Regions from separate parts of the Halobacillus sp. K22 genome, predicted to be linked through region 1. Evidence: riboswitches for the same ligand, from Rfam matches in the RefSeq annotation. Region 1 holds a riboswitch; each other region holds the start of a gene.
What was found. Region 1 has a riboswitch for S-adenosylmethionine ahead of ACTWPM_RS07880 (OsmC family protein). Riboswitches for the same ligand answer to the same signal wherever they lie in the genome.
Positions count from the first base shown of each region.

Region 1 (5,279 bases):
TGGGATTTTCGATCAGGTTATTGAAAATATTTCTGAACTCCATGTCCAATCCAAACAAGTGCAGATTCATTCCGCTGATGTTATGAACGAAAAGGATAAGACCCAGGAGAAATTCGCGGAAATCCACCGGCTCACTCAGCAGTTAAGCGCAAACACAGAAGGATCTTCGGAAAAAATTATGGAACAGCAGAGGACGATGATGGAACTTGATATCACCGACATGACCATGGTAGAACATGGGCAGAAAATTAAAGCAAACCTTCTGGAGCATTTACAAACAAGCGATAACGTCCGGCTTGCTCCGTCCGAGTGAATTAAATGACCGTAATGAACAAGAACGCATTCAAAAGGGCTCCTGATTTATTTTAAAACCACCCTGGTCATCCGCCCTCCCAACTTGCCTGAATTTTCATAGCCTATCGTATAGGACAAAAAAAGGTGGTGAAGATATGGGCTGGTATGGTGGCTGTGGATACGGCGGCGGTGGCGGAAACTACGGAGGTAGTACTTTCGTCTTGATCGTTGTTTTGTTCATTCTATTGATTATTGTTGGAGCTTCTTTTTATAACTAGTATGAATACAGTAGTGAGTCATTGATACCCGTTTCAGATGATTCACTTCTCAATACCGGAGGCGTTTTTCAAACCTTCTGGTCTATTTAAATGAGCGCAGAGAGCCAGGTCCTTTAAACAAAGGACCTGACTTTTTCTTTGAACTGCGTATTCAGGAAAGTACAGCTAAGTCTGTAAGCGGAATGAAGAGATAAGTTTATATAGTGAAAGGCGTCTGTTAAACAATGTTGTTGACTTTCAAATACGCTTGTTGCACTAAAGGGCCGTATACTTTAAGACTCAGTTTCGAGATATTTTGTAGAGATAGGGGCTCCAGGGAAACGACGAGACTCCCGCGGGAGAAGGAGCGAGGCGAGACCCCACAAGGAGTGTTAACGACTGAGGAGGCTTGCCAGTTCCCCCGCAGGAAAGCGAGTTGTTTCCGTAGCCGCCCCCTCCTTTTTCTGGCAATGGACCCGAGTTATCTCGAAACTGAGTCTTAAAGAAACGGGAGCTTTTCTTCAACATTTAACATGGAGGTTGGCAGGACCATTAAAAAAGAACTCCTGATTGGGGAGTTCTTTTTTATATACTTATACAAATCAGTTGGCTGACTATCCTATAATTTCCGCTCCGCACTTTGAGTGATTTGATTTAAATAAAAATCTTTGAGTGACAGTTCAGGTCCAAAAGGGAAAAGCTGTTCGTTTCTATCAGAAGATGGCTCTTCCAGATCTGAAGATTCCTGTTTGGAAACTTCCTTTTTAGCCTGTTCGCCGGTAGATTTGTAACTGATATGAAACTCTTCTTGATAAATAGGGGTCTCATTCATAGCTTCTTGCTGCTTCATGCCGGATATCCAAGTCTCGAACTTATAGGTGCCACGGTCAATAATTACGCATAAATCTTCAAGTGACTGAGTCAGTTCTATTAAACAATCCATCCCATTTTTTAAGATGATCCCTTGTTTCCGCGCTTTTTCTAACGAATGTTCCAGTTTATATGGCTCTTCTTTATAACTAAATTCCACATAACAACTGCTGCGGTCCCAGTTGAATGTAAAATCCTCAATTTTCAAACGCTTCATCACATTGACCAGATTCGTTTCCACCATACCCTGCTCTTTATACGGCATTAACTTTAATAGACTATTCTTGAACATCCCCACGAACACTCCCTTTTTTTCTGATTTATAGTGATTTCCTTATACCAATCATTTCGACGAAAGGGAGAAAATCCCTGTAAAAATCGTTTTACATTTATCGCTATGATTTGCAAGCATTCACCTCAAAATACGACATACTTGAATTATTTTCCTCTTTTACATTGAGTTTTCAAGGGGGCTTTGAAATAATAGCATCAGTGTGTCGAATAATAGAAGCAGATCGTTAGGATCGGAGGTTTTAAGCAATGAATGGGAAAGGAATCACCCTGGTCTTCCTGGGGGCGGCAAGCTTTGGATTTACCCCCATATTTGTAAAAACAGGCTTTCAATACGGATACTCCCTGGGTCAGTTAAATATAGTCCAAATGCTCGCCGCCTTTGTCTTCCTGTGGGGCTTGTCTCTTTGGAAAGGACTTCGTATTAAAGAAATTCAGAAATCAGATCTTGTCAAAATTATCGCCACGGGCAGCACGGTGGGACTGACGGGTATTTTTTATTACGGAGCTATGCAGTACCTCCCTGCCTCTATTGCGATTATTCTGCTTTTCCAATTTGTTTGGATCGGTATGCTGTATGAATGGATTTTCACGAAAACTCCACCCGAACGCCTCCACTTGATTTCATTGGCCGTCACACTTACAGGAGTCGTGTTAGCTTCCGGACTTACAGGCGGTGATGGTCTGGATTTACACCCGATCGGTCTTATACTCGGACTGCTGTCAGGGTTTGCCTATGCCGGCTTTATTTTTTTCAGCGGTCAGGTGGCTGTCAACTCCCACCCTATATTGCGAAGTTCTCTTATGGTGACAGGATCTTTAGTGCTCGTGATGCTTGTGTTCATCCGCGACATCCCCACCATTCCCGTCCTGGACACGCGCTTATGGGCGATAGGTGCTGGGATTGCGCTTGTCGGTGCCGTTATACCTCCCCTGTTTTTCGCAGGAGGTGCTCCCCTTATTTCAGGCCGGCTCGCTAATGTGCTGAGCTCTGTGGAACTTCCGGTGGCGATTATTTCAGCTATGCTGATCCTTTCAGAAACGGTCACTCTTGTCCAGTGGACCGGCATTATTTTGATCCTTGCGGCTATTTTCATAAATGAGTTCGGCGGTAAGCTTGGGCAAAAAGAACAAAGACGTCAGGCGGGTTAAACTCTTTTTCCTAAACCTGGCAACCGTTAAACGGATCGCTCACCCTGTCTCTTCTTGTTTCCAAAGCTATTTTCTAAAAAGCAGTTGACAGATGATTAAGTTTACAAGTAGAATATTCGTTAAATTCATAATCTTCTTATCAAGAGCGGTGGAGGAAACTGGTCCTTTGATCCCGCGGCAACCTGTTTAAAAAACAAGGTGCTCATTCCAGCAGACATTTTCTGTCTGAAAGATAAGAGCCGGGACGTTCAAACCAACCCTTCTATTTTTCTTACAGAAAAGTAGAAGGGTTTTTTTATATTCAAAAATGGAGGGAAATGAAATGGTCGATCAGCAAACACAGAAGAAGTCAGCATTACGTTCCATTGACACACTAAGCAAGCGCACCAGCCAGTTTCAGAATGAGCACGCCATTCGGGATTTTACGTTTACGATTGATGAACCTGAGAAGCTTGGCGGTTCTAATGAAGCGTTAACTCCTATGGAATATATCATTGGATCGCTAAACGGATGTTTCATGATCGTTGTTGAAATGGTGGCAAAGGAAAAAGAGTTAACCATTGAAAAGCTGGAGGCTTCTTCAAGTGGAGCCATCGATCGCAGAGGACTGTTCGGACCGTTGATGTGAGCCCCCACTTTCAAACGGCAACGCTTAAGGTGGACGTTACATTTGCGCAGGAAGAAGTAGACGAAGAAGATTTTATTCAACACGTTCAAAAACGCTGCCCGGCTTACAACTTGTTTAAGGATGCAAACGTAGAAATTGAAGTCATTTGGAAAATCAACAAGGAGGTACAAACATGAGTTCATATGGAATTTGGATGATTTCACTCGCCTTATTATACACGCTCGCCCTCATCATCGTGGGTAATATTGCGAAACGAAAAGCCAACCGCGGCGAGCAATATTTCGTAGGGGGACGGACATTTAGATGGTGGACGGTGGCCTTTTGTATAACCGGCCTTTTCTCGGGTTCAACGTACATATCGATTGTCGAACTTTCCTATCTTACAGGAATTTCAGCCATATGGTACGGTGTCGCCGAAACCTTGCAAGTCTTACTGATTGCGCTATTATTAATTAAATCATTCCGTGAAAAGTTAGTTGTAACGATCTCAGGATTAATCGGAGATCAATTCGGCAGACGTGCTAAAGCTTTATCAGGTGCGATTACAGCATTCGCCTTCCCAATGTGGTCCGTCGCTACAGCGATTGCTTTTGCTTCTGCCTTTCATGTGTTTACCGGCGTTTCGTTATCCTTGTCCGTCGCTTTTACGGCTATTTTACTATTTGTTTATTTGCAGTCAGGCGGTATGTGGGCGGTTGCCTTTACACAAACCATGAACACGATTATTTTTGCCATTATGTTCATTATTGGAACTGTGGCTTTCTTTATCAACCCAGGCATCTCCGGATTACAGCAGCTTGCAGCCGATCAGCCGAGCATGTTTGATTGGGGTGGCGCCGGCCTTCAAGTGATCCTCGTATGGTTTGCCACTTTCCTAGTAAACGTGATTTTAGCGCAAGCCGCTTTTCAGATGGCCTTATCCTGTAAAACACCTGAAGAAGGTCGCAAAGGCTTAATTGTTGCAGAAGTGATGAGTGTTCCTTTTATTCTATTAGGTATTCTATTTGGCTTGTCAGCCGCTGCGGTCGTTCCTGACGCAAGTCTCGGACTCGTTGCTCTTCCCCAATATCTCATGGAAGTACTGCCTGCTCCTTTCGTGGGCCTATTCTTCTTAGGCATTTGGGCATGTGCTCTCGGGTGGGGTGCTCCTTGTCAGTTCTCAGGGGCAACCAGTCTTGGAAAAGACGTCGGAAGCGCCATTTTCCCTGGTGCATCTCCAGAACAGCTTGTTAAATACACCAAATGGTCGCTGCTGTTGCTGACAGGACTCATGATCATCTTCGGCTTCCTGCGCACAGAACAATCTGCCTGGTGGAACGTACTCGCCTGGACAATGAGAAACTCGGCCACTTTCGCACCAGTAGTGGCCGCATTATTCTGGCCGCTTGTCACAAAACGAGCCGTCCTCGGTTCCCTGTTTGGCGGGTTCGCAGCAGGATTAACCTGGTATCACTTAAGTAATTGGCACCCGGCTGATTTCTTCTTGAACATCCATCCGGTTTGGGTAGGAATGAGCGTCAATATTCTTGTCATGGTCCTGTTTACCGTTGCCTTCAACTATGGAAATTGGAAGATTACCAACGACCGCTCTGTTAAAGGAGCCGTTGTGCTGGCTGCCACTGCCGTGCTAGTTGTCGTTAACGCAATGTTCTATGAATCCCTGCACGCCGCTGGTGTCGTAGGTTTGACCCTATTCCTTAATGTACTAGCCGTATTTATCGGAAGTATTATTTATATCAAACCGAAAGTGACTGAAGCATCTGTACAAAAGAAAGTGATATCTTAGA
Region 1 covers NZ_JBQQCN010000008.1:38,142-43,420, forward strand. Annotated here, with positions in the region: gene ACTWPM_RS07860 (methyl-accepting chemotaxis protein) at 1-313, shown strand, start outside; gene ACTWPM_RS07865 (YjcZ family sporulation protein) at 450-572, shown strand; gene ACTWPM_RS07870 (hypothetical protein) at 1,171-1,713, opposite strand; gene ACTWPM_RS07875 (EamA family transporter) at 1,962-2,864, shown strand; SAM riboswitch class I at 2,998-3,103, shown strand; gene ACTWPM_RS07880 (OsmC family protein) at 3,187-3,492, shown strand; gene ACTWPM_RS07885 (hypothetical protein) at 3,522-3,668, shown strand; gene ACTWPM_RS07890 (sodium:solute symporter family protein) at 3,665-5,278, shown strand.

Region 2 (5,279 bases), on a different contig from region 1:
AATTGCTTCAGTGGCTTCAAATACCTATGCCAATGAGAGCGCAGTATATCGAACTGTAGGCTTGTTTGAGCAAAGCATGGGTAAGCTGTCTGAAGAAGAACTTAAAGATGGTGCAGCTGTGGCTAAAGTCATTGCTGAGTACGCAATCGAATGTTCACTAAACAAGGTGTTTGGAACAGAGTTACTGGATTTCGCTGTCGATGAAGCTGTGCAAATCCACGGTGGATATGGATTTATGGCTGAATATGAAGTCGAAAGATTGTATAGGGATTCCCGGATTAATCGTATATTTGAAGGAACAAACGAAATTAACCGGATGATCGTCCCGGGAACGCTTCTTAAAAAAGCGATGAAGGGCGAACTGCCATTGCTTCAAAAAGCGCAGGCTCTTCAGGAAGAGATTATGACGCTTATGCCAGAAGAACCAGGCATCGAACCTCTGGAGCAAGAGAAATATTTATTAAAGAACGCTAAGAAAATTGCTTTACTTGCAGCCGGTTTAGCTGCTCAAAAATATGGTGAGAAAATTGAAAATGAGCAAGAGGTTCTTGTTAATATTGCCGATATTACTGGTGAAATATATAACATGGAGTCAGCTATTCTACGAACGGATAAAGCATTACAGAAAACCGGTGAAAGCAAAAACGAATTGAAGCTGCTTTACACGCAAGTTTACACTCAAGAAGCATTTAACCGAATTGAAGCCCACGCGAAGGAGACATTGATCGCTGCTGAATCAGGAGACTCCCTGCGAATGATGCTTGGTGCACTGCGTAAGCTTACTCGACATACTCCAATTAATGTGATTGCGAAGAAACGCGAAATAGCTGCCGCATTAATTCAAGCAGAGAAGTTTGTAGTCTAATTCATTTATTATATCCCTGCTTTGGACGTTCAAAGCAGGGATTTTTGTTTTTTCGAAGTAGAACTCGCCATTAAATTAGGTTAACCGATGAAATAAATATCTTCATTATGGTAAAATATAAAATATCAAAGGTAAGGAGTGACAGTTATGTCGGTAACCTTTTATTGGTACCCCAAATGTGGGACTTGCAAAAAAGCTAAACAATGGCTGGATGAGCAAGGTATAAATTATACCTCTGTACATATCGTGGAAGATCCCCCGAATGCTGACGAGTTGGAAAAACTAATCCAGCAAAGTGCTCAACCTGCTCGTAAGTTTTTTAATACGAGTGGTAAAAAGTATCGAGAATTGAATATGAAAGAAAAACTGAAGGATGCTACCCAGGAAGAAATGGTTGAGTGGCTGGCTTCAGATGGGATGTTAATTAAAAGGCCGATCGTCACTGATGGGAACAAAGTCACTGTGGGTTTCAAACCTGAAACTTTTCAAGAAGTCTGGGTACAGTGAGCAAAACATTGGAAATAAAAGCAGCTAGCTTTTATGTTTGTAATTGTTATAAAGTATATTTTATTTAATGGAGGGATTTCAATGAGTGTACCAAAAGATCTGCGTTACTCTGAAGAACACGAATGGGTTAAAGAAGAAGGCGGGAAAGTCCGTATCGGAATTACAGAGTTCGCTCAATCTGAACTGGGCGACATTGTGTTTGTAGAGCTTCCTGAAGTAGGGGATGAGCTTGAAGCAGATGAGCCATTTGGAAGCGTAGAATCTGTAAAAACTGTATCCGAATTATACGCTCCCTTAAGCGGTAAAGTTGTTGAAGTCAATGAAGAACTTGAAGACAGCCCGGAATTCGTAAATGAATCCCCGTATGATAAAGCGTGGATGGTTATTGTCGAACCAAGTGCTTCTTCTGAAATGGATGAACTAATGACATCCGATCAATATGAAGAAATGATTAATGAAGACTAAAGTCAAGCATTTACCATGAGCAATTGTACAGGCAGGGCTACATATATTCCTTGTCTGACATGATGGTGTATCATATTAATCATGTTCAGACCATGCCCCTTTGGCATGGTCTGTTTCTATATAGTGGGTGATAGAAAATGGATGGAGAAAGAATTGTAATCGTTGAGGGAATAACAGATAAGCGAAAAATCAAGAAAATTCTTGATGAAGATATAGAGATCATTTGTACACATGGAACCCTTGGTATTGAACGGATGGAGGAACTAATCTATGATTACAATCTTGATGGGCGCAGGGTGTATATTCTTGTAGATGAAGACGATTCTGGCTACAAATTAAGAAAACAGCTGACAGCAGAGCTCCCTCATGCCGTACACATCTATATTGATAAAGCATTTCGTGAAGTGGCAGCCACGCCAGAACCAGAATTAGCCAGAGCCTTATTAAACAGGCATTTCCACGTAAAGCCCATCTATCTCATTTAGGAGGATCATTGTGCAGGAAATAGATAACAAGTCAGCAGGTCACGAGTTAGAAGAACAAAAAACTGGATTGACATTCATCCATACTCCTTTTTGTGGGACCTGCCACTTGGCCAGAAAAATGCTTACGGCTATAGAGGCCACTTATAATAAAGAATTATTCAGGGAATGCAATGCTTCTCTGCATCCTGACTTAATGAAAACTTATCAAATAAAAAGTGTACCTTGTCTATTAATTACACATCACGGGGAAATAATAGAGAAAGTTTATGCCTTTCATTCTGTTCCTTTTATGTACGATAAACTTTCTGAATATGTAAAAAAATAAATGAATTACCCGGGAAATGACGAACGATTTTTCGTTATTTTAAAAGGGTTGACTCCTCCTTATCAAGAATTTATTTAACAAACAAAGGAGGAGTTAACAATGGTGGAATTCATACAAGATTGGGTTAAACAAGTGAATCAGAGAACAGATCTTTTGCCCAGTTGGCGGGAAAGAAGACTTAACGTAATTCTCCAGGTTGGCAATCATAGAATTTACATGTATATAGACCAGTCAGGGGTGCATCTCAAAACAGATCAACAGGAAAACGGACTAAATCTCATTCACCTGCAATCTTCCAGTACCATTATGAAAACTTTGTTTATGGGTGAACAAAAATTAACTTCTCTTCCCCAGGCGACGATTAAAGTTCAAGGGGCATACCGGAATATTTTGTTTATCGAATCACTCCTGTTATTGGCTAAATGAGTTCGCCCAGAGATTCTACAATGGATAAGAAATCTGCTTGATCACCGAATTGTGAATGGATAAAACCATCCTTGTTGATAATCACAGTAGTAGGTACACCTTCACTGTTGAACAAGTCATAGATCGTTCGACCATGGTCTTTAAGAGCAGGCTGAGATAAAAACTTTTCTGCATATTCCTCTGCCTCAGCTTCGCTCCGTTCACGGCCAGATACATTTATAGTAACCATCTTGACTTTCTGATGGTCCATTGTTTTATATAACTGCTCTTTCTTAGGTAAATCCTTCCCGCTGTCGGGGCACCATGAGGTCCAAAATGTAAGAACAATTACTTTTCCCAGATCCTCTGTAGTATTATAAGAGCCTTCCTTATTTAAATAAGGAAGTTCGAAACTTGGCGCATTCCTCAACGTGACCACTCCTTAATTGTTGACTTAATTTATAGCCCCATGCTAACATAATCATTAATTTAATAGCGACATCTTCACTTATCCAGAGAGGCGGAGGGACTGGCCCATTGATGCCCGGCAACCGGTTTATGCAGATGAACACGGTGCTAATTCCTGCAAAGTATTTTACTTTGGTAGATGAGAAGAGTGTTCTAAATGAACTCTTCTAATTTAAGGAAGAGTTTTTATTTTGTCGAATTTATAGGAATATTATCAAGTTGACACGAAATTCTAACAATGCTAGAATCCTCTTTATGGTACGTACACGTATTAAAGTGATAAAAAATTAAAATCTCTTATCCAGAGAGGCGGAGGGACTGGCCCGTTGATGCCCGGCAACCGGCAAGCTAAGACTTGGTAAGGTGCCAATTCCTGCAAGGTAATCCTTGTGAAGATGAGAGAACAGATAAAGATTGTTACGCTAACCTTTCTGTTCTCAAGCAGAGAGGTTTTTTTATTGGAGGGAAGACGACATGATTTCAATTAAAGGCTTATCTAAAGTCTTTCGAACGAAACATCAGGAGGTCCGTGCCGTCGACGACCTAAGTTTACAGATAAAAAAGGGAGAAATATACGGGGTTATCGGTTACAGCGGTGCTGGAAAAAGTACTTTCATAAGGTTGTTAAACCGCCTGGAAGATCCAACGGACGGCAAGGTCACCATTGATGAGCAAGATTTGACTTCTTTAAACAAAGGGAAACTGCGAGAGGCCCGGCAGGAGATTGGGATGATTTTTCAGCATTTTAATCTTTTGTGGTCTCGAACTGTTCACGATAATATCGCTTTTCCACTTGAAATAGCTGGTGTACCTAAAAGCGAAAGAACCAAACGTGTTAATGAATTAATAGACCTGGTAGGCCTTAGTGGACGAGGCAATTCTTATCCATCTCAGTTAAGCGGCGGTCAGAAACAAAGAGTAGGAATAGCTCGTGCGCTAGCGAATAAACCTAAAGTTCTTCTTTGTGATGAAGCTACTTCTGCTCTTGACCCAGAAACGACAGATTCCATTCTTGATCTATTAGTAGATATTAATGAGAAGCTTGGACTGACAATTGTACTCATTACCCACGAAATGCATGTAATCCGAAAGATCTGCCATCAGGTAGCAGTTATGGAACAAGGTAAAATTGTGGAACAGGGAGACGTACTTGATGTTTTCCTTTATCCAAAAGAACAGGTTACTAAGAAATTTGTCGATCAGGTAATGGGAGACCCTGAGCGGGAACATTCACTTCAACTTATAAAAGATACGTATAAGACTGGAGAGATTCTTCGTCTGCACTTCGTAGGTGAGAGCACCAATCAGGCTTTAATCAGTGAAGTTTCCAGGAAGTTTGTGTTAGATGTAAACATATTGCACGGAAAGATCACTCAAACCCAAAAGGGTGCGTATGGAACGATGTTTGTGCAATTCCTGGGTGATAAAGAAGAAATTACGCGTGCGATTGAATATATTCAATCCACCTCTGTGGAAGTGGAGGTGAGCCCGGATGATTAATCAATTTTTCCCAAACGTCACTATGGATGATTTAATAACAGCTACCAACGAAACGCTCTACATGACGCTTATCTCTGTAGCTGGAACGTTTGTTTTAGGTTTACTGTTAGGTTTACTTCTTTACTTGTCAGGTCCTGGGGGTCTGTGGCAGAACAAGATATTAAACTGGATTACTGCTTCAGTTGTTAACATATTCAGAGCTATACCTTTTATCATTTTAATTCTGTTATTATTCCCATTTACTGATTTTCTCATAGGC
Region 2 covers NZ_JBQQCN010000015.1:91,963-97,241, reverse strand. Annotated here, with positions in the region: gene ACTWPM_RS12280 (acyl-CoA dehydrogenase family protein) at 1-865, shown strand, start outside; gene ACTWPM_RS12275 (arsenate reductase family protein) at 1,013-1,372, shown strand; gene gcvH (glycine cleavage system protein GcvH) at 1,454-1,837, shown strand; gene ACTWPM_RS12265 (toprim domain-containing protein) at 1,975-2,322, shown strand; gene ACTWPM_RS12260 (thioredoxin family protein) at 2,333-2,647, shown strand; gene ACTWPM_RS12255 (hypothetical protein) at 2,747-3,073, shown strand; gene ACTWPM_RS12250 (TlpA family protein disulfide reductase) at 3,066-3,491, opposite strand; SAM riboswitch class I at 3,558-3,666, shown strand; SAM riboswitch class I at 3,815-3,922, shown strand; gene ACTWPM_RS12245 (methionine ABC transporter ATP-binding protein) at 3,995-5,020, shown strand; gene ACTWPM_RS12240 (methionine ABC transporter permease) at 5,013-5,279, shown strand, end outside.
Region 2: linked by a shared signal. The riboswitch ahead of ACTWPM_RS12245 (methionine ABC transporter ATP-binding protein) and the one ahead of ACTWPM_RS07880 (OsmC family protein) in region 1 are both predicted to bind S-adenosylmethionine.

Region 3 (5,279 bases), on a different contig from region 1:
GAAAATGAGGTTGTGGGGCGATTTGAATGGATGAGTGTGACGGAGTTCAGCGAAATGCTTGCTATGGCGAATGCGCTGCCAGGGCCGATTGCAACGAAAATGGCTGGTTTTATCGGCTATCAGCAGGCGGGTGTCCTGGGGGCAGTGGTCGGTGTCTTTGCCACAGTTGCTCCATCGCTTATTTTAATGATTGTCCTATTGAGTTTCCTATATAAATTCAAGGATTCTCCTAGGGTCAAGCGGATGACTAACTTAATCCGCCCGGCAATTGCCGTGCTTCTTGGGATTATGGCCTATCAGTTTTTCTGGAATTCCTATGAATCAACAGGTTTCCTGCAAACGGCGATCCTTATCGTTGCGAGCTTCTTACTACTGGAAAAAGTAAAGCTGCATCCTGCCTTTGTAATCCTTGGATCTCTCATCTACGGCGCCTTATTCTTAGGTTGACCAAAACGAATTAATAAACAAAAGGGCCGGATTGTGTAAGGCTCTGGACCGAGATAAATTGGGATCCTTTACGATATAAGGGAGGGGGCTGGTGGGGAAATAACACCTCTTGTTCCATCACCTAGACACTCGAGACATAAGCCGCTCATCAACGGATTGAAAAACCGCAATCTTTTTGATGGTCAGCTTATGTTGGTCGTGTCTTTCAGGGTGATTCCACATTTCCCCGCCAATCCAACTTTATTAGGGCAAACGACACCATTCTAAAGAGAGTATCCTTTCCTCATTACCCTGACTGAAATGCTTATATAACAGGCTATCTCGCATAGTTCCAACATGAAAAAAAGTATATACGCCCATGTGGTTTTTACTTCTCAAGCGGATGAAAAACGAACAAGTTTCGAGTTTCTGATTTGGCCAGGTCCGGAGGGGAACGGGGAGACTCCTGTGGGGTAAACATGATCGTTGAGACCCCGGAAGTCGAAGCCTGAGGAGGCTCAGCACAGAAGAGGTTCGACTAAGAACGCTACGTCGTGTGGCAACGTCGAACGACCCTGCGTCGTGCAGGGCCGGAAAGCGAGTTCGTTCCCCGCAGGACCTAATTCTCTCACTAGATATCTCGAAACTGAGTCTTCCACAAACGGGAACGTATCTGTAATAATCGACAGAGATTTAAGGTAGTACAAGAACTCATAGCTTCCAGACTCTCTTTAATCCTCAGTCCAGCAAAATTCCCCTGGGTGAAGAAGGAGTACCATAGGAGTAGAGCGAATATCCTGCATAGGAATCAATTTTGATTAAAAAGGGAGAGGAAAGAATGAGCAAATACTCCATTGAACAATTTATAAGAGAAACAAAGCAGGACGATGCCGAAAATGAATACTTTGAGTTGGAAACACCGCGGATTCTGGAAGTAAACTTAACGGATCAGGTATGGGCGAAAGCGGGCTCTATGATCTCCTACAACGGGCAAATCAAGTTCGAAAGAGAAGGGTTTCTTGAGCACGGCGTAGGCCGCTTTATGAAGAAAGCGATGAGCGGGGAGGGTAGTTCCCTTATGAAAGCTACCGGACGCGGCAGCCTTTATTTAGCCGATCAAGGTAAAAAAATTACCATTCTAGAACTGGATAATGAAGAAATCACCGTAAACGGCAATGATCTTCTAGCCTTTGAGCCAGGCGTGGATTGGGATATTCAACTGATGAAAAAAGTGGCTGGAATGATGTCTGGCGGGCTGTTCAACGTCAAACTGCAGGGAAGAGGAAAAGTAGCGATCACTTCTCACTACGAACCGCTCACGATCATGGTGCGTCCAGGGCAGCCAGTGATCACTGATCCGAATGCGACGGTAGCCTGGTCGGGGCATCTGCAGCCAGAATTTCGAACAGATATCAGTTTTAAAACCATCATTGGCCGGGGAAGTGGAGAATCGATCCAAATGGAATTCAATGGTGATGGCTTTGTCATCGTCCAGCCGTTTGAAGAAGTCAGCACTTCAGGAGATCGCGGCAAATAAGGGTTTGTCGAATGAGAAAAACCTTAAAAATAGACGGGCATTTTTTAAAGGGAATCTGAATAGGATAACAAAACGAGAGCTGAATATGTTTTTTCCAAAAAAATTCAAGCTTCATCCTTTACTTCACTGCTAAAACATTGTAAGATATGAAATAACTTAAAAATAAATAACGGAAACTTCTTATCCAGAGAGGCGGAGGGACTGGCCCTTTGATGCCCGGCAACCATCGAATCAATCTAAGGATTGACGAGAACGGTGCCAATTCCTGTAGGATGGTGACATCCTAAGAGATGAGAGGATCGTACGGACTATTATACGACCCCTTTTCTTGGATAAGAAAAGGGGTCTTTTCGTTGTCATATACCCGTAAAGGCTCTCGATAGAAGTTGCGTTAAAAGGAAAGGACAGATGAGAAATGGCAAAGGCAATTTTTGGAGCAGGGTGTTTCTGGGGAGTAGAAGCATTCTTTGAAAAGTTTGAAGGCATCACATCCACACGTGTAGGTTATATTGGCGGGGACTTGGATAATCCTTCCTATGAACAGGTTAAAACGGGGAAAACGGGTCACGCTGAAGCGGTGAAAGTAGAATACGACCCGACTGTAATTACTTATTCTGAACTCGTAAATATCTTTTTTGAAACCCATGATCCAACGTCTAAAAACCGTCAGGGTGCCGATATCGGTCACCAATACCGCTCTGCGATTTTTTACAACGATGCCAGTCAAAAGTATATTGCAGAAGAAAAGATTAAAGAGTGGGATGAAAAAGGTACATTCAAGCGTCCGATCGTTACTGAGGTCGTTCAGTCCACCACTTTCTATGAAGCGGAAGAGCATCACCAGAAGTATTTACAGAAAAATGGTTCGGTAGCATGCGGAATCGGCTAAATAAATCTTTCCTTAGCAGGCGCTCAGAGTGTTTACTCTGAGTGTTTTTTTATGAACGAAAAGTTAGGCGCGGGACTTGGAAGGGAAAACAGTGAACGGAACGAAAAGAGAGAGTAAGAGGAAGATTTCATGAAGGGGGGAGCAGATTTGCTATGGATCAATGAATCGATAGTAATCATCATGTGTATTTTTATGGTGGCAGGGGCTTTGGATTACTATGTACTTAATCAGCGATTATCGTTAGGGAAGCATTTCTATGATGCCTTTATGATGATGGGGCCGCTAGCCCTATCCATGGTAGGGATCATTTCGCTCGCCCCCGTCTTATCAGAGATCACTGCACCTGTCATTAGTCCAGTCTTTAGAGATATGGGCGCTGATCCCTCCATGTTTGCTTCTATGATTTTAGCGATTGATATGGGAGCCTATTCCCTCTCAGAAGCTTTAGCCTTAACAGATGAAGCGGCTGTATTTTCCTGGGCATTTTTAGGAACCATGATGGGACCGACCCTCGTCTTCACTATACCGGTCGCCCTTACCATCATTCAAAAAGAAGACCGGCCTTACTTCGCAAAAGGAATTTTAATCGGAATTGTAACAATCCCTGTGGGCTGCCTGGCAGGAGGTGCGATCGCAGGATATGAATGGTTGTGGATGCTGCAGAATCTAATGCCGGCGCTGTTTCTCTCCGTCTTTATCGGAGTGGGTTTATGGCTGTTCACAAATGGGGCGATACGTGTATTTGCCTGGTTTGGAAAAGGGGTTGAAATCCTAATTATTACGGGACTTGTCGCCATTACGATTGAAACGCTCACCGAATTCACCCTTATCTCAGGATTGGCTCCTCTTTCTGAAGGAGTCTCTATTGTAGGTAGAATTACAGTTACCCTTGCCGGTGCTTATCCTTTGATTGCTTTTTTGAATCAAAAAGGAGAAAAGTTATGGAATCGGTTGAGCAATAAGATCGGTTTAAATGCTTCAGCTATGACCGGCCTGCTCGCTTCTCTTGCCCATCACTTACCGATGCTTGCTATGATGAAACACATGGATCGCCGCGGGAAAGTTGTTAATTCAGCTTTTGCCGTAAGCGGTGCTTTTGTGCTGGGCAGCCACTTTGCTTTTGTAGCAGGAGTTGAAAAAGATATGATCGTTCCAGTGATAACTGGAAAGCTGACCGCAGGAGGACTTGCTGTATGTATAGCTTTATTTTTAACAAGGGGAACTGAGCAAATCCCTTTAACCAAGTAAACAACTAGGTTATAATCGACGTGAATCAAACCATAAAGGAGTTTTTTCTTGTGAAGACAGAAATGAAAGAGCGCTACAACGAATACATTGAAAAATTCAAAGCGACGGCTCCTGAAGATGTGCAAAAGAAAATGAAGCAGGCCATTCAAGAATTGGAGCAGTCTTCTGACGGGAAGGGTCTCGCTGAAGGCGAAAAAGCTCCCAACTTCAACCTTCCTGATGCGAAGGGAAATTCTATAGAATTATACAAACAGCTGGAACAAGGACCTGTTATTCTGACGTTTTACCGGGGAGGCTGGTGTCCTTATTGCAATATGGAACTCCGGTCTTATCAGGAAATCCTGGGTGATATTCACGAAAACGGTGGCGAATTAATTGCTATCAGTCCGGAATCACCTGATCATTCTTTATCCACGACCGAGAAAAATGATCTACAGTTCCATGTCGTAAGTGATGTCGGAAATGAAACAGCCAATCAGTATAATCTCGTTTATCAGCTGCCGGATTACCTTGTTGAAGTGTACAAGGATAAAGGACTGAGAGTAGACGAGCATAACGGTGATGAAACGTGGACACTTCCTGTTTCTGCAACTTATGTGATTGATCAGGACGGAACGATTGTTTATGAATATACGAAAGAAGATTACAAAGATCGCGCAGAGCCTTCAGAAGTACTGGAGCAATTAAAGAAAGTGCGAGTATAATCAAAAAGCACAATCTCAGTTGAGTCGAGATTGTGCTTTTTTAAATCTTATGAAAAGGCATCGTTGATTTTACATAAGCAAGTTATTACACTAAAGGGCCGTATAGTTGAAGACTCAGTTTCGAGATATTTTGTAGAGAAAGGGGCTCCAGGGAACGACTCGCTTTCCGCGGGCATGTGGTGAGCTTCCTCAGGCTTCGCCTTCCGGGATCTCACCGATCATGTTCATCCCGCAGGAGTCTTCGCCGTTCCCTTCCGCCCCTTTGCGATCATTGAGAGCTCAAAATTGTCTGCATAAACGCCTTCCAATGAACAAGGATCATCTATGATTCACACTGGTCTTTACGTGTGTTTAGCTATAGAAACCCTGTTATATAAGCATTGGAAGCAGATGTGGCATGGCTTCTATCTCCTATAGCAGGGTCCGTTCACAAGAAATGGCTGGGTTGGTGGGGAAATGGCGAGACTCCCATGGG
Region 3 covers NZ_JBQQCN010000034.1:29,379-34,657, reverse strand. Annotated here, with positions in the region: gene ACTWPM_RS18730 (chromate transporter) at 1-447, shown strand, start outside; gene ACTWPM_RS18725 (AIM24 family protein) at 1,265-1,963, shown strand; SAM riboswitch class I at 2,141-2,260, shown strand; gene msrA (peptide-methionine (S)-S-oxide reductase MsrA) at 2,379-2,852, shown strand; gene eutH (ethanolamine utilization protein EutH) at 2,982-4,100, shown strand; gene ACTWPM_RS18710 (peroxiredoxin-like family protein) at 4,151-4,804, shown strand.
Region 3: linked by a shared signal. The riboswitch ahead of msrA (peptide-methionine (S)-S-oxide reductase MsrA) and the one ahead of ACTWPM_RS07880 (OsmC family protein) in region 1 are both predicted to bind S-adenosylmethionine.